3 regions of the Exiguobacterium sp. NPDC077395 genome follow, and region 1 is predicted to be linked to each of the others. Evidence: riboswitches for the same ligand, from Rfam matches in the RefSeq annotation. Region 1 holds a riboswitch; each other region holds the start of a gene.
What was found. Region 1 has a riboswitch for S-adenosylmethionine ahead of ACQKD4_RS11875 (Na+/H+ antiporter NhaC family protein). Riboswitches for the same ligand answer to the same signal wherever they lie in the genome.

Region 1 (5,055 bases):
GGGAGACTGGTCTCGACTTTTATTCGCAAGATTCGTTCGTGCCGCTTGCCGGACTGTTCCTTGCCATCTTCTTAAACACGGTATTCCAAAAATATCAGGTGAAATGGTGGTTCCGCGTCGACATCGCATTAAGCGACTTTATGAAGATTGCCTTCTATACGTACGTCGTCAGTTTGATTTTCATCTTAGCGGCAGCGTTTTTCCGAGAGACCAACTTACTCGTCGTCAGTAGCATCGCCGCTGCGTTGACATTCTTTATTAAACGTCTCCTCATTCAAAAAGAGCGACAAGATGCATTCAAATCTTTGATTGAGCAATACGATGAAGCGAAAGAGGCCGTTTCCTTGTCACAGAGCGAGGCGCAAGCCATCGAAGTATTTTTAAGTCAATGCGAACAGCTGAATCATTATGATGAAGGGTATGTCGAGTTTAAATTGTTTGAACGCACCCTGTACTTTGATTTAAAGACGCGACAGCCCATCGATCGACCCATCGTCTTTACGTTGCTTGACATGAGTCAGCCAATCGAGCAAGTCCTCGACTATGAGATGCGCTTTGAATGGGATACTTCCCTTTCTGATGCTTTCCACGACGATTACCACAGCTTCGTTTCTGTTCGTTCGGAGGAAATCGAAGAGATTCGCACCTGGATTGTTATGATGGGAGAACCTGTATACGGTTATCCAAAGATTATTCAGCACGAAATCATCAAATTGTTAAAATCGTTCAACCGAACCATTAGCCGTTGTCACGAACGGGACCGCCTCTATACCGAGAGTCGGACGGACAGTTTAACGCTTCTTGCTAATGCGCGTGCATTTTATGAATATGGCATTCAACAAATATCCGATATGTCGGTATATCCTATATCGGTTGCCATGCTCGATATTGATTTTTTCAAAAAGATTAACGATACGTACGGTCATCAGGTCGGGGACCATGTCTTACAAGAGTTCGGACGACGAATCCGTCAAGTGCTCCGTCCAGACGACTTTGCTGCACGTTATGGTGGCGAAGAATTTATTTTATTGCTCAATCATTGTGATATGCACCAAGCGATTGAAATCACGGAGCGGATTCGCCATCAAATCGAAGCGAAACCGTTTCATGTTGACCACCATGAGATTTCTGTCACCGCCTCCATCGGGGTCGACACAATTGAAGCGTTCGGGAACAAGCGTCTCGATGATACGATTCGAAATGCGGACCGTGCCCTGTATGTTGGCGGAAAATATGCAGGACGTAACCGTGTAGCGCACTTCAACAATTTAACGACGTAAACTCCCCTTTCTCACATCGAATTGGGGAGTTTTTAGGTTGACAACGGGATTTGAAACAGGTACGTTAGGGAACGTGTTTGATAATAGGATAACTTAACTTTTTATCGAGAGAGACGGAGGGACTGGCCCTATGAAGTCTCGGCAGCGGGGAACCTGTGCCAAATCCAGCGGACAACAGTCCGAAAGATGAAAAGGGTATTTCGCACGAAGGACCTTTTTCTCAAGAAAAAGGTCCTTTTTATTTTTTAGTGAGGTGATTATTTTGGAACAACCAACAGCAAACAAGTGGGCACTTCTGCCGTTACTCGTCTTCTTGCTCTTTTTCATCGGGGCGGGTGTCTACTATGGGGACTTTTATAAGTTTCCAGTTCTCGTCGCAGCCATGATCGCATTGATGGTCGCAGCGTTCATGACAAAAGGAAGCGCCACACAAACCGTGGAACGCATCGCACAAGGTGCCGGAAATCCGGGAATCATCATTATGATTTTTATTTTCTTACTGGCCGGCGCCTTTTCAACGGTAGCTGAATCAATCGGTGCCATCGACGCGACGGTTAACGCCGCGTTGACACTCTTACCCCCATCGCTTCTCTTAAGTGGACTATTCGTCATTGCTGCTTTCATTTCAATGGCAATGGGCACATCGACTGGGACGATTGCGGCACTTGCGCCGATTGCCCTCGGTATACATGAGGAAAGTGGTGTGAACGTCGCCATCGCAGCCGCGGCAGTTGTCGGCGGAGCCATGTTCGGAGACAACCTTTCATTCATTTCGGATACGACCATTGCTGCCGTAAGGACGCAACGGACGAACATGCGCGATAAGTTCCGGACAAATTTTTGGATCGTGCTACCAGCTGCCATCATCACGACGATTTTACTCGCCGTCTTGTCGAACGGTGAATCGACGGTTGATGTCGCTGCATTCGAATGGTATAAACTTATTCCGTATCTCGCGGTCATCGGACTGGCGTTAACGGGACTGAACGTCATTCTCGTCCTGTTGGGCGGGATCACGCTAACCGGAATCATCGGTCTTCTCGACGGAAGCTTATCCGTCACAGCATTTGTGACCGCTATCGCCGATGGTATGGTCGGTATGGCCGAAATCTCGTTCTTGACGTTACTCATGGGCGGCCTCGTCGGACTTATTTCGCACAACGGCGGACTCACGTATTTGCGTGATGCGTTGACGTCACGGATTCAAAAACGTGCTGGTGCCGAGTGGAGTATCGCGGGTCTCGTCAGTGCGACGAACGTAGCGACCGCGAACAATACGATTTCCATTCTCGTAGCCGGACCACTCGCCGCGAACATTGCGGACGAATACGAGATCGAACGGAAAAAATCAGCGAGTGTACTCGACATCTTCTCATGTGGTGTACAAGGGATTCTCCCATACGGAGCGCAACTTCTCATCGCCGCAGAGTTGACGAAGACCGCTTCGCCTGACCTCGTCCCGTTCATGTTTTATCCGTTCCTCCTCTTTATTTGTGGAGGAATTGCGATTGCATTCAACTTCCCGCGTTTTAAAAAGCAGTCTTAAACGACAAACACCCCTTGTTCAAAGGGGTGTTTGTCGTTTAGTGATCATCTCTTGCTTCAATTGCTCGTTGCGTTTTTTGAAAGCGCGTCGTTTGAGCACTTCTTCTAGTCCTCGACTGATGGCCCACAATGCGACCAAAAGCAGACCGAGCATCGATAAACGAAACGGGCTTTGGATAAATTCTTCCCATTGATCCCCGATGACCGAGAAAATGACGACGACGAGTAGTTTCCCGAATCCCGCCGCCAAAATGAACGTACGGAGCGGCATCTGAATGAGCGCCAGCAAATAGGTGATCAAACTGACTGGGATGAACGGGAGCGAATACAAGAACCCGAGTGAGATCGGACTCATATGGTTGATTCGTTCTAACCAATAGACCGCCGCTTTATGTTTCTCGAGCCAGCGCGTCATCGGTTTACGAAACACATATCGGACCGCCACGAAGACGACAATCGTTCCGAGTAAGTTCCCGATCCATGATAAAAGGACCCCTAACAAAAAACCATATGTTGCCGCATTCGCTGAAATGATTAAAACGAGTGGCAAAAACGGAAAGATCGCTTCTAAAAACGGAGCGCCGAGTCCGGCCCAAGGACCGCCAGGCAAACTTTGAAGCCATTCGATTAATTGGATGATGTACTGTTGGAGAGAAGTGAGCATAGTCGTTCCACCTTCAACTTTCGTTACTACTACTCTAATACCCGAATTCGATTTTCAAGACGCATCTCCCTGCATTCGTCAAAAAAAATTAAAAACCATTTGCGAAAATTCGTCGTGATATTTATCATATAATAATGGACTTGTGGTTGCAGGCAAGTCTATTCGTCGAACGACACAACCCAACGTTCGTTTTCCTGCAAAAAACTGAACACAGGGGAGCAACACAACATGGAAACAAAACCAATGCGGGTCTTGCTGTACTATAAGTACGTCAACATCGAAGACCCAGAAACACTCACGCAAGAACATTTGAAGTATTGTAAAGACCTTGGCATCAAAGGACGCATCTTGATTTCCTCCGAAGGAATCAACGGGACGTGCTCTGGTACTTGGGAACAGACTGAGCAATACATGAACGACTTGAAAGCAAACCCACTCTTCAGCGATATCGAGTTCAAAATCGATGAAGTCGAAGAGCATGCGTTCAAGAAAATTTTTGTCCGTCACAAGAAAGAGCTCGTGACGTGGCGCTTTGATGGTGAGTTTGATGTACCGAAACAACACGGTGCATACCTCGAACCAGCAGAATGGAAAGAGATGATGAATCGTGATGATGTCGTCATCCTCGACGTTCGTAACAACTACGAGTACGAACTTGGTCACTTTAAAAACGCGATCAAAATCGATGTAGAGGCTTCACGTTACATGCCAGAATGGCTCGAAGAGAACAAAGACCTCTACGAAGGGAAAACACTGCTCACGTACTGTACTGGTGGCGTCCGTTGCGAGAAATTTACAGCATATATGCGTGACCAAGGTCACGACAACATCTTCCACTTAAAAGGTGGCGTCGCGATGTATGGAAAAGACGAAGCGACGAAAGGTGAAAACTGGGATGGTGAGCTTTACGTCTTTGACGAGCGCATCAACGTCCCTGTTAACTCTGTGAACCCGACTATTGTTTCACACTGCATGCACTGTGGAACCGAGACGGTTCGTTACGTTAATTGTGCAAACCCGGAGTGTAATGTGCAACATTTCTGTTGTGAAGAGTGTGAACCGAAACAAATGCGTTCATGCTCGAAAGAGTGTCAAGGACACCCACGCAACCGTTATATCATCGACAACATTGCAGAGAAACTTCAGGAAACTGAAGGAGTAGTCGGGTAACAAAAATCGACCAAAAGGTGTCATGGACAAGCTGTCCGTGACACTTTTTTTGACGAAATCTTAACGTCTAGTCTGCCCCGCTTTCGGGTATAGTGAAGTTACTATGTCAGACAGGAAGTGAATAGATGCATGTTTAACGAACCTTTACTCGCTGCGATTCTTGCTTGGTTTATCGCCCAAGCAGCTAAGCTCGTAACCGAACTCATTAAAACAAGGGATTTTGAAATTGAAATCATGTTCGCTTCAGGCGGCATGCCGAGTTCACACTCGTCTACGGTCGTCGCGCTCGCTACGGCAATCGGACGGATGGAAGGGATCGACTCGAGCATGTTCGCTCTCGCTGTCGTCTTCGCCACCATCGTCATGTATGATGCGACCGGCGTCCGTCAAGCAGTC
Region 2 (5,055 bases), on a different contig from region 1:
ATATGGATCAACCGAGTGAATCGAAGGGGTTTCTTCTCCGACCACTTTTTGATAAGCGTAACGGACTTGAATGCGACCGATTTCAGCAGGATCCGTCGCGGCCGTCACGCCCCACGGACTCCCGTCCTCTTGCATGAGTTGTAGGTCTTCGTCACTCAAGTCAATCCCGTAAACAGCAATTTCGTCACGTCCTGCTTGCTTGATGGCACGGCTCGCCCCTTTGGCGAACTCATCCCACATCGCAAACACCGCATCGATTTCGCCTTCCGGATACTTCTTCAAAATTGCCTCCATCTGACTTTGCGTATCGAGCGCCGTATTGTTCGTCGCCGAACCAAATTTCGCGACTTCTTGGATGCCCGGGTAACGTTTCAAGAACGCATCATAAATCGTATGACGACGTTCCATCGGCGTGAATCCGCCGACCCAGATCGTGACGATGTTTCCTTCCCCGTCCAAATCTTCAGCAAGTGCTTTGAGTGAGCGCCAAGCGAGGGAATAATCATCTTGATCGATGACCGTCACCCCTTCATTCGTTAAATCGTTGTCGAATGCGACGACTTTGATGCCCTTATCGAGCGCCCGTTGAACAGGCTCTTTCAAGGCATCAGCACGTCCGTGGTCAATCAAGATCACATCGACGCCTTGCGTCGTTGCCGTATCAACGTAACTCGCCATCTTCGACAAATCATTATCGGCGTTATACACTTTCACGTTGCCTCCGAACGCTTCGACTTGCTCGGTCACCCCTTCGATATATTGCGAAGAAAATGTCCCAATCGACATTTGCATGACGAGTGCGACCTCTAGGTCTTTCGGAAGCGTCTCATTTGAGACGCTGACTGTTTTTGTCTCCACTTTATTTGTTGTCGCGGTCGTTTTCGGTTGCGCCTGTTCGTTCGTGCATCCGGCAAGCGCCAGAATGACGGTCAACAGGAAGAAGATGATTTTTTTAGACATATGCGTTTCCTCCTACGTGTTGTACAATGACCGACTCGGTCGGTTCGAGCACACCTGTCTCTGTGATCAGACCGGTGATGAGTTCTGGTGGGGTCACATCAAACGCCGGATTGAAGACGGTGATGCCGACGAGTGCCGTCGAGTGTCCCCCGATATGGGTCACTTCATGCGCGTCCCGTTCTTCGATTTGAATCGTGTCGTCTGCTTCCAAATCAAACGTCGAATGCGGGGCTGCCACATAAAACGGGATGCCATAATGCTTCGCCAAAATTGCGAGCTGGAGCGTCCCGATTTTGTTGGCCGTATGACCGGTACGGGTGATGCGGTCCGCCCCGACGATGATGGCATCGATTTGTTTCGTCTGAATTGTCCACGCCGCCATGTTATCCGTGATCAATGTGACGTCGATGTCTGCCCGGTCGAGTTCCCATACGGTCAACCGTGCCCCTTGAAGCAGTGGACGAGTTTCCGACGCGAATACACGAAACGGGATGCCTCGTTCTTTTCCGACATAAAACGGAGCAAGCGCGGTGCCGTACCGTGACGTCGCAATGGCACCGGCGTTACAAATCGTCAACACGTTCCCTCCAGCAGGTAACACGGTCAACGCATGCTCACCAATCGTGCGATACGTCGCCACGTCTTGTTCATAGATTTCAATCGCACGCGCTTTGATGGCTTTTGCGATCTGCTCAAAGTCTTCCCCCACATTTAGTCGAAGGAGTGATTCGATGACATGTTGTAAGTTGACCGCTGTTGGTCTTGTCGCAATCAACCGTTGGCCGACCTGGTCCAATTGGCGGTGAAAATATAAATTGTCCTGGAGACGTGATGCCTCTTTCGCGAGGACGAACGCCCCAAAGTAAGCGATGGCCGGTGCTCCCCGAACTTGAAGGGCCTTGATCGCCTGTTCTGCCTGTTCGAGCGTTAACACTTCGACATAGCGCTCTTCTTGCGGCAACTGTGTCTGATCTAAAATCGTCAACACCTCGGTGTCGGCATCGAAATGAATACTTTGCACACTCATACACGCACCTCCGATAGGACTGGAATTAGCTGGTCAATCGATTGAATCTGATGGCGCTGTTTGATGAGACACGTGCCGAGCTCCAAGGCGTGACGTTTCCGTTCGATCCGAAGGTCGTCTGGCAACGTTTCTAAGTCAGCGACACCCGCTAGACCGACCGTCCGACGAATCAATTCGCAGCCTGCGTAGCCGATCGCATCACTCAAAATCGATGGCAACAGTTCGTCCACGAATCCTACTGTGTTGAACGGCTCGACCGCCTGTGTGAAGCGTGTACGGAACGTTTTTTCGAACGTCTCCCACAGAGTGAGCACTTCTGTGAAGCGTTCGAACCGCTTCAACGGATGTGCATACGTCGAGAACACCAAATGGGCGATGATTTGACCGATGTCAAAACCGAATGGACCGTAAAAGGCAAACTCAGGATCGATGATTTTCGTTTCCTGACGCGTCGCAAAAATGCTTCCTGTATGTAAATCCCCATGTAGCAACGCTTCATGTTTGGTCACGAACCCAACCTTCAATTTCGTCACTTCAATTTTCAAGGCGAGATCTGACCAAAGTTGCTCCACGTCCGGACGAAGAGCCATTTCGATTTGATTCGATTCTGCATCGCGATACGGGTCGGTGAAGATCAGCTTTTCCGTAATATCACATAGCTCTGGATTGTAATACTCTTTTTCGATTTGTTTCTTGGCGAGCGGTCCTTTCGCATAGTCAGATGTCGCAAACAACGTTTCCCCGAGGAATGTACCGACGTGACGCGCCAAATTCGGATAGCTCTCTCCTTTTAGGAAGCCTGACCGGACGATTTCAAAAGCTGACAAATCTTCCAAAATCGTATAGGCGAGTTCACGGTCACTACCGAGTACATCCGGTACGAATTGTGGTACGACTTTTGAAAACTCACGGAGGGCCAGTTGTTCAATCCACGAACGGTCAAGCGTGAGCGGCCAACTCTCTCCAACAACTTTTGCGTACGGCAACGCCTGTTTCACAATCAATGACGTTTCTCCTTGACGAATGCGAAAGACGAGATTTAAATTTCCATCTCCAATTTCCTCACATTCTGCAATCCCCTCTTCTAGTAACCCCAACTGTCGAACGTGTTCGACGACACTTTGTTCTGTAAACGCCTCATAAGCCATGATAATTTTCCCCTTTCTTGAATCTATGCATTAAAAAAGCCCCTTTCTCCGCGAGAAAGAGGCACACCCAAATTGGTTGTTCCTCTCATCTTTCAGACATATGTCTGGTGGATGTAGCACCGTGCCAAATGGTCGGTTGCTGCGGCGTCTTAGGGCCAATTCCCTCTGCCAACTCGCGATAAGAGTAAATGATGTAGTTGTATTTGACGTGTTGAGACGAATATTACGGACTAGGCACGCTAGTTGTCAATCCTCTATTTTCGGTCGACTCCCTATTTTTGACACGCATATATAGAAACATTATTTTCAAACTTTTTTTCTCAAAAAAAGGAATTGACGAGTGAGCGATTCTATGTAAAAATTCAATTAAATTTCACAACTTCACAACTATTCTTATCAAGAGCAGACGGAGGGACAAGCCCGATGATGTCGCAGCAACCGACCAGAAATGGCACGGTGCTAATTCTTGCAGCTATCGCTGAGAGATAAGAGTTCATTGTTTTCGAATGACCTCTTGCCTTGGCATGAGGTCATTTTTTGTTTGACCTGAAAGGAGGAACTTATGGGAATCATCGCAACTTATGAAATCAAACATACCGATCACGTCGAACGCGTGGCTGAGAAAATCGCACATGAGCTGACCGTCGGAACATGGACCGAATTGAACCATCTCGAACAGCATCAACTACAGGCGTTCCGAGGCGCGGTCATCGATACCTCCCAACAGGAAACGACGAGTCGTTTCTCGATTCGTTACCCGCTACATAATGTGACGCCGGACTTCTCGTCCATTCTGACGACGACATTCGGAAAACTGTCGCTCGACCCAAACGTCCAACTTGTCGACCTATCGCTCCCGAATGAGCTCGCATCGGACTTTCCGGGTGCCGCATTCGGTGTTGAAGGGGTCCGCGACATCCTTCAAGTACACGACCGACCGCTCGCCATGAGCATCTTCAAAGGTGTCATCGGGCGTGACCTTGATTTTTTGGCGACACAGCTCCGTGACCAGTTTACAGGTGGTATCGATCTCGTGAAAGACGATGAGATTTTATATGACAATCCGCTCACCCCATCGATCGAACGGGCACGGGTCGGGGCATCGATCATTCAAGAACATCAAGACCTGACGGGTCGTTCCGTTCTATACGCCGTCACGTTGAGCGGACCCGTTTTCACCTTACGCGATCAGGCAAAACGTTTGATCGAAGCAGGCGCGACCGCACTGTTGTTCAATGTGTATACGTACGGGCTCGACGCGTTACGAGAGCTCGCCAAAGACCCTGAGATTCACGTCCCGATTTTGGCACATCCTGCTTTTGCGGGAGCGTTGACCGGATTGATTCGTCATTCCCTCCTTTTCGGGAAACTGATTCGACTCGCCGGGGCAGACTTGACGCTCTTCCCGTCGCCATATGGTTCACTGTCGACTCCGAAAGACGAAACACAACAGATTCAAACGTACGCGACGGAATCCCATTGGACGAAACCGATTCTGACGGTCCCCTCTGCCGGGATTCACCCAGGACTCGTCCCGGATTTGATTCGTGACTTCGGAACGGATGTCGTGATCAATGCCGGCGGTGGGATTCATGGGCATCCAGACGGTGCGGCTGCCGGTGCGAGGGCGTTCCGCCAAGCAATCGATCAGGCAATCGGTAAAACGAGCGAGACCGATGCGTTATCGACTGCGCTGAATACGTGGGGTGCGCGATGAGTACGCACGTCATCTGTGATTTCGACGGGACCATCACGGAAGAAGATAACATCATCGCGTTGATGCGACGCTTCGCCCCACCTGAATGGATCGAACTCAAAGATGGTGTTTTGAACCAAACGCTCTCCATTCGAGAAGGCGTCGGTCAGATGTTCAGCCTGCTCCCGAGTAACCAGCAAGAGCGGTATCGTGAGTTTCTTCAG
Region 3 (5,055 bases), on a different contig from region 1:
CGAGACGACGGTCGCGTGCCTCCTACACGACGAACAACCAGCATGGCACGATCCGCATCGAGTCGGGAAAAGTCCGTCTGCCGAAGGTCGGGTTCGTGCGGTTCACCCAACATCGCCCGTTCGAGGGCGTCATCCGGTCGGCGACGGTCTCGATGACCAAGACGGGCAAGTTCTTCGTCTCCATCCTCGTCAAACAGGACGATGAACCATGGATCCCAGCCGAGCACAAGGTCGGGATCGATCTCGGTCTGGAACACTTCGCCGTCATGACGAACGACGCGATGGTATCGGAGAAAATCGAAAACCCACGTTTCCTTCAACAATCCGAAGCGAAGGTCAAGAAGGCGCAACGGGCGCTGTCGCGAAAGAAGATCGGAAGCAAGAATCGTGAAAAGGCAAAATTACTTTTGGCCAAGAAACACGAAAAGATTGCCAACCAACGCAAGGACTTCCTTCACAAACTGTCAAGACGGATCGTTGACGAGAACCAAGTCATCGTCGTGGAGACATTGAAATCGAGCAACATAATGAAGAACCGACGCTTAGCCAAATCGGTTGGCGATGTCAGTTGGTACGAGTTCGTCCGTCAACTCGAATACAAATCAAACTTCTACGGACGGACGCTCATCAAGGCAGACCCTTGGTACGCATCCACTCAAATCTGCTCCACTTGCGGAGTAAAGGGCGAGAAGAAGGCGATGGACGTGCGTGAATGGACATGTGTCTGTGGCGCGCATCATGACCGTGACATCAACGCGAGCATCAACCTATTGATGTTGGCCGACTGACAATCCTTCAGGGCAGGGACTGCCCAACGAGCTTGGTAAACAACCGTGGCTAATAAGAGCACGGTCTTCCCAAGAAGCTCCCACTTCAATTTGCAAAGCAAATAAGTGGCGAGTAGTTCACTCATTCTCCTCTTTTTTCAACTTGCGTTGTCTAATACGCCACATCATCGACGTTATAAACGCCGCCCATCCACCGAGTACAAGGATATAAATTGCCAAGAATAACACAAATTCTCCATAGTCTTCGAGCTTTTCAAATGGATTTTGAATAATCATCGGTTCGGATAATATACCGACCATCATCAATGGAATGAAGAAAAGAAAGAAACGTTTCCAAAAGTAGTGTTTGTATGGTTGTGAGAATGTCTGCTCCATAATCGTGTACCTCCTCAATTTAATTACACTTATTTACATATATGATAGCATATTCTCAATTAATGTTGGATGATTGGTCTTTATTTTTTAGGCAAATTCAATTGAAAAGAGGGTGGCCAATTTGTTCAGCCACCCTTCAGTCAATTCATTCACTTGTTACAGCCAGTTCTCCAGTCCCGAACGTCGCGCTGAACGCACGGCACCAGATGACGACTGTGTTGTACTCTTCTAGATTCACATCCGCAGGGACTAAATAATTTTGATTCCCGATGTTTCCTTTTAACGATCCTAGACTGACGCCTTCGGTTGTCTCTTGTCCTGGCTTCGTCAAATAGACAAATAAGTCAGGTCCGTTTGTCGTCTCAAACTCCTCAAATCGGAGGTACGTCCCGTCTTCTGCCTCGACGGAGCGAATCGTGCCCGTCGTTTCATAATTTTTCTCCCCGTCCATGAACACACCCGCTACTTCGGTTTGACTCGGTTGTGCTTCCGGTGTCTCAGTTGTCTCTTCCTCTGTTTCTTCTTCTGAAGCAGGCGTCTCAACAGCTGTCGGTGGTAATCCTTCATCGACGGTCTCTGTCAAGAAAAGCGGTGAGATGAGCCACCAGGCGACGGCGATCACGGCTACGCCGATCACACCGATGATAAGTTTCGTACTTGTTTTCATGTATAAGTCCTCCTTTTCGGATGTATGAACCATTAATAGCCTTTTCCCGATTATTGGGCTTATAAAAGACGCGAATGTTAAAATTCGCGTCTGATGACCGTTATACGGTTTCGGTCCAGTTCTCTTCGATGAACGTGTCCCGTCCTGAGATGGCCCGGTCTTCTTTATAGTGTTTCGGATTCTTTTTATGGTAATCCTGGTGATACTCTTCCGCTTCGAAGAATGTCGTCGCCGGAGTGATTTTTGTGACAATAGGTGCCGTGAAGCGACCACTTGCCGCTAATACGTTTCGACTCGCCTCAGCCGCGATTCGTTGTTCCTCCGTGTGATAGAAGATGGCTGGGGCATACTGTGGCCCGCGGTCTTGGAATTGACCACCTTCATCGGTCGGGTCGGTCTGAATCCAATATAGCTCGAGGAGACGCTCATATGAAAACAGAGATGGATCATATGTGATTTGAACGACTTCTAAATGACCAGTCGTTCCAGTTTTGACTTCTTCATACGTCGGATTGTCGATCTGTCCGCCCATATAGCCGGATACGATTCCTTCAATCCCTGGTAGTTCTTCAAAAGGTGTTACCATGCACCAAAAACAGCCACCTGCAAATGTTGCTTTTTCCATCTTGTCGTTCCCTCCAAATCGTATTTCAACAAAAAAAGCGCTCACGTCGGATGACATGAGCGCTCTCGTCATATCGTCCAAGGTTTCCCTTGCTGGTCGTAGCACCTTGCCAATGGCAGGTTGCTGTGAAGTCATGGAGCCAGATCTCTCGTTCACTCTTGATATCGATATGTAGTTGGTGAGAGCATCATACCACCCTCAAAATACTTTCGTCAATGATTCGGTTTTCGCTTCAACTGAAAAATCGTCAAGACGATGATAAATCCAATCAACCCAATCGAAATGAACGGACCATACGGCACATTTTCTCCGTATAACTGCAAGAAAAATAGACCGAACACAGCGAGTAGAACGAATATGTAGGAGCGTGTCATAGGAACCTCCTGTTTTTTCTTAAGTGTAACAAGAACACATCGACTTGGCGATACGAAAAGGAAATCAGGCATAGAGCACGAATAAAGTGGGAGAGATAAAGGAGGAATGTAGGATGGAAGAAATCCAATTACATGAACTGACGATTGAACGTGCACATCGTGGGTATAAAGAAGGACAATTCACGGCACGAGACATAACAGCGTATTATCTTAGAAGGATTGCTGCATTTAATGAGCGACTTCATGCCGTGATACAGGTAAATCCGGACGCCCTGTTCGAGGCAGAGGCGGCAGACCGGGCCTATAAAAAAGGAGTACGCAAACCGCTCCTCGGCATCCCCGTCTTAATTAAGGACAATATCGAGACAGCCGGTCTGATGCGTACGACAGCAGGTGCCGCCGCCATGCGACATCATTTTGCAGGTCGAGATGCCGAGCTCGTGAAACGATTGCGGGATGACGGGGCCATCATTCTCGGAAAAGCGAATCTGTCCGAGTGGGCGAACTTTTTAACGGAAGATATGCCGAATGGTTGGAGTGCTGTTGGCGGACAAACGAAGAACCCTTATGGCGACCAATTAGATGTCGGGGGATCGAGTTCTGGATCGGCTTCGGCGGTTGCGGCAAACTTGACACTCCTTGCCGTTGGATCTGAGACGAGCGGCTCGATTGTACACCCGAGTGTGCATAATAGTATCGTCGGAATCAAGCCGACCGTCGGCTTGATCAGTCGTTCAGGCATCATTCCGATCTCACGTTCTCAGGATACGGCTGGACCGATGGCGCGTACCCTTCGTGATGCGGTCGTTGCCTTGCAGACAATGTGTGGTGAAGATTCGGCTGATCCTGCGACATGGGAAACTCCAGTCGGACCGCCTTATGTGACATGTCTCGATGTCCGTCAAGCGGTCGGGATGCGTGTCGGATTTATCAAGCCAACTATTTCAGACGAAGAAGTCGGGTTGTATGAACAGGCACTTCGATTGTTGCGTCAAGCCGAGGTTGAACTCGTCGAGATCTCGTTACCGAAACACGATGCATTAGAACAGGCAGATATTTTGTTTGATGAATTCAAGCTTGGGATTGAGGCGTATCTTGCGAACACAACTGTGTCATTTAAGACGCTTTCAGACTTGATTGAATGGAACGCGGACCACCCCGAATCGATTCCGCACGGGCAGACCATCTTTGAACAGTCAGATGCACGTTCAGGGCGTCTCGTCGAAGCTAGTTATCTCGACCGTCGGATTGATGATGTTCATTTCGCAAAAGTGGACGGAATGGATGAGCTATTAAAAGGGCAAAAACTGGACGCGATCGTCCTGCCACATGACATGAACTATGACATGGCTGCGAAAGCAGGACACCCGACAATCACGGTCCCTTATAAACGAAAAGAGAGTGGGGCCCCGTTCGGTCTATCGTTCACGGGAACGAGCTTTGCAGAACGAGATTTGATTCGTGTCGCTTATGCGTTCGAACAGTTCATCACACGACCGACGCCTCCAGATTATTCCTAAGTTGCACCCGTCTCTGACGTCCGCTACAATGGTACGTATGCGGATTAGAGAAAGGACAGGTTAGAATGAAATCATCTATATACGGGTTGACGTTCGATCAGCTCACAAACGAGTGCACGGAAGCAGGATATGGTGCCTTCCACGCACGTCAAGTCTGGGACTCGCTCTACATCGACCGGGTCAAATCGATGGACGCGTTGAACGTCCGTGACGAAGTACGCGATTACTTAACTGAGAAATACGTCATCTCGACACAAGAACTGTTCGTCAAACAAGAAGCGGGCGATGGAACGGTCAAATTCTTACTTAAATTGCATGATGGTCACTATATCGAGACGGTGCTCATGCGTCATAAATATGGTCGCTCGGTCTGTGTGACGACACAGGTCGGTTGTAACATCGGCTGCAGCTTCTGTGCGAGCGGCTTGTTGAAAAAGACACGTGATTTGACAGCTGGTGAGGTTGTCGAGCAGATCATGACTGTCCAACATTTCCTCGATGAAGAAGGAGAAGGGGACCGTGTCAGTCATATCGTCGTTATGGGAATCGGTGAACCGTTTGATAACTTCGATAACTTGGTCGACTTCTTGCGCGTCGTCAAAGATGAGCGTGGTCTTGCAATCGCCCCACGTAAAATCAACGTGTCGACGAGTGGTCTTGCGGACAAGATCTATAAGTTTGCGGACCTCGACTTACGCATCAATTT

Region 2: it holds a riboswitch for S-adenosylmethionine, as region 1 does, so the genes downstream of both, ACQKD4_RS00845 (2,3-diketo-5-methylthiopentyl-1-phosphate enolase) here and ACQKD4_RS11875 (Na+/H+ antiporter NhaC family protein) in region 1, are expected to answer to the same signal.
Region 3: it holds a riboswitch for S-adenosylmethionine, as region 1 does, so the genes downstream of both, msrA (peptide-methionine (S)-S-oxide reductase MsrA) here and ACQKD4_RS11875 (Na+/H+ antiporter NhaC family protein) in region 1, are expected to answer to the same signal.

The regions. Positions count from the first base shown of each region.
Region 1 covers NZ_JBNNHU010000002.1:273,072-278,126, reverse strand. The annotation lists gene ACQKD4_RS11880 (GGDEF domain-containing protein) at 1-1,280, shown strand, start outside; SAM riboswitch class I at 1,379-1,473, shown strand; gene ACQKD4_RS11875 (Na+/H+ antiporter NhaC family protein) at 1,543-2,826, shown strand; gene ACQKD4_RS11870 (TVP38/TMEM64 family protein) at 2,845-3,489, opposite strand; gene ACQKD4_RS11865 (rhodanese-related sulfurtransferase) at 3,718-4,659, shown strand; gene ACQKD4_RS11860 (divergent PAP2 family protein) at 4,777-5,055, shown strand, end outside.
Region 2 covers NZ_JBNNHU010000001.1:145,931-150,985, reverse strand. The annotation lists gene ACQKD4_RS00860 (sugar ABC transporter substrate-binding protein) at 1-960, opposite strand, end outside; gene mtnA (S-methyl-5-thioribose-1-phosphate isomerase) at 953-1,987, opposite strand; gene mtnK (S-methyl-5-thioribose kinase) at 1,984-3,135, opposite strand; SAM riboswitch class I at 3,218-3,320, opposite strand; SAM riboswitch class I at 3,526-3,627, shown strand; gene ACQKD4_RS00845 (2,3-diketo-5-methylthiopentyl-1-phosphate enolase) at 3,698-4,852, shown strand; gene ACQKD4_RS00840 (2-hydroxy-3-keto-5-methylthiopentenyl-1-phosphate phosphatase) at 4,849-5,055, shown strand, end outside.
Region 3 covers NZ_JBNNHU010000001.1:1,176,654-1,181,708, forward strand. The annotation lists gene tnpB (IS200/IS605 family element RNA-guided endonuclease TnpB) at 1-788, shown strand, start outside; gene ACQKD4_RS06040 (hypothetical protein) at 906-1,163, opposite strand; gene ACQKD4_RS06045 (DM13 domain-containing protein) at 1,309-1,830, opposite strand; gene msrA (peptide-methionine (S)-S-oxide reductase MsrA) at 1,931-2,455, opposite strand; SAM riboswitch class I at 2,524-2,623, opposite strand; gene ACQKD4_RS06055 (hypothetical protein) at 2,668-2,829, opposite strand; gene ACQKD4_RS06060 (amidase family protein) at 2,943-4,349, shown strand; gene rlmN (23S rRNA (adenine(2503)-C(2))-methyltransferase RlmN) at 4,415-5,055, shown strand, end outside.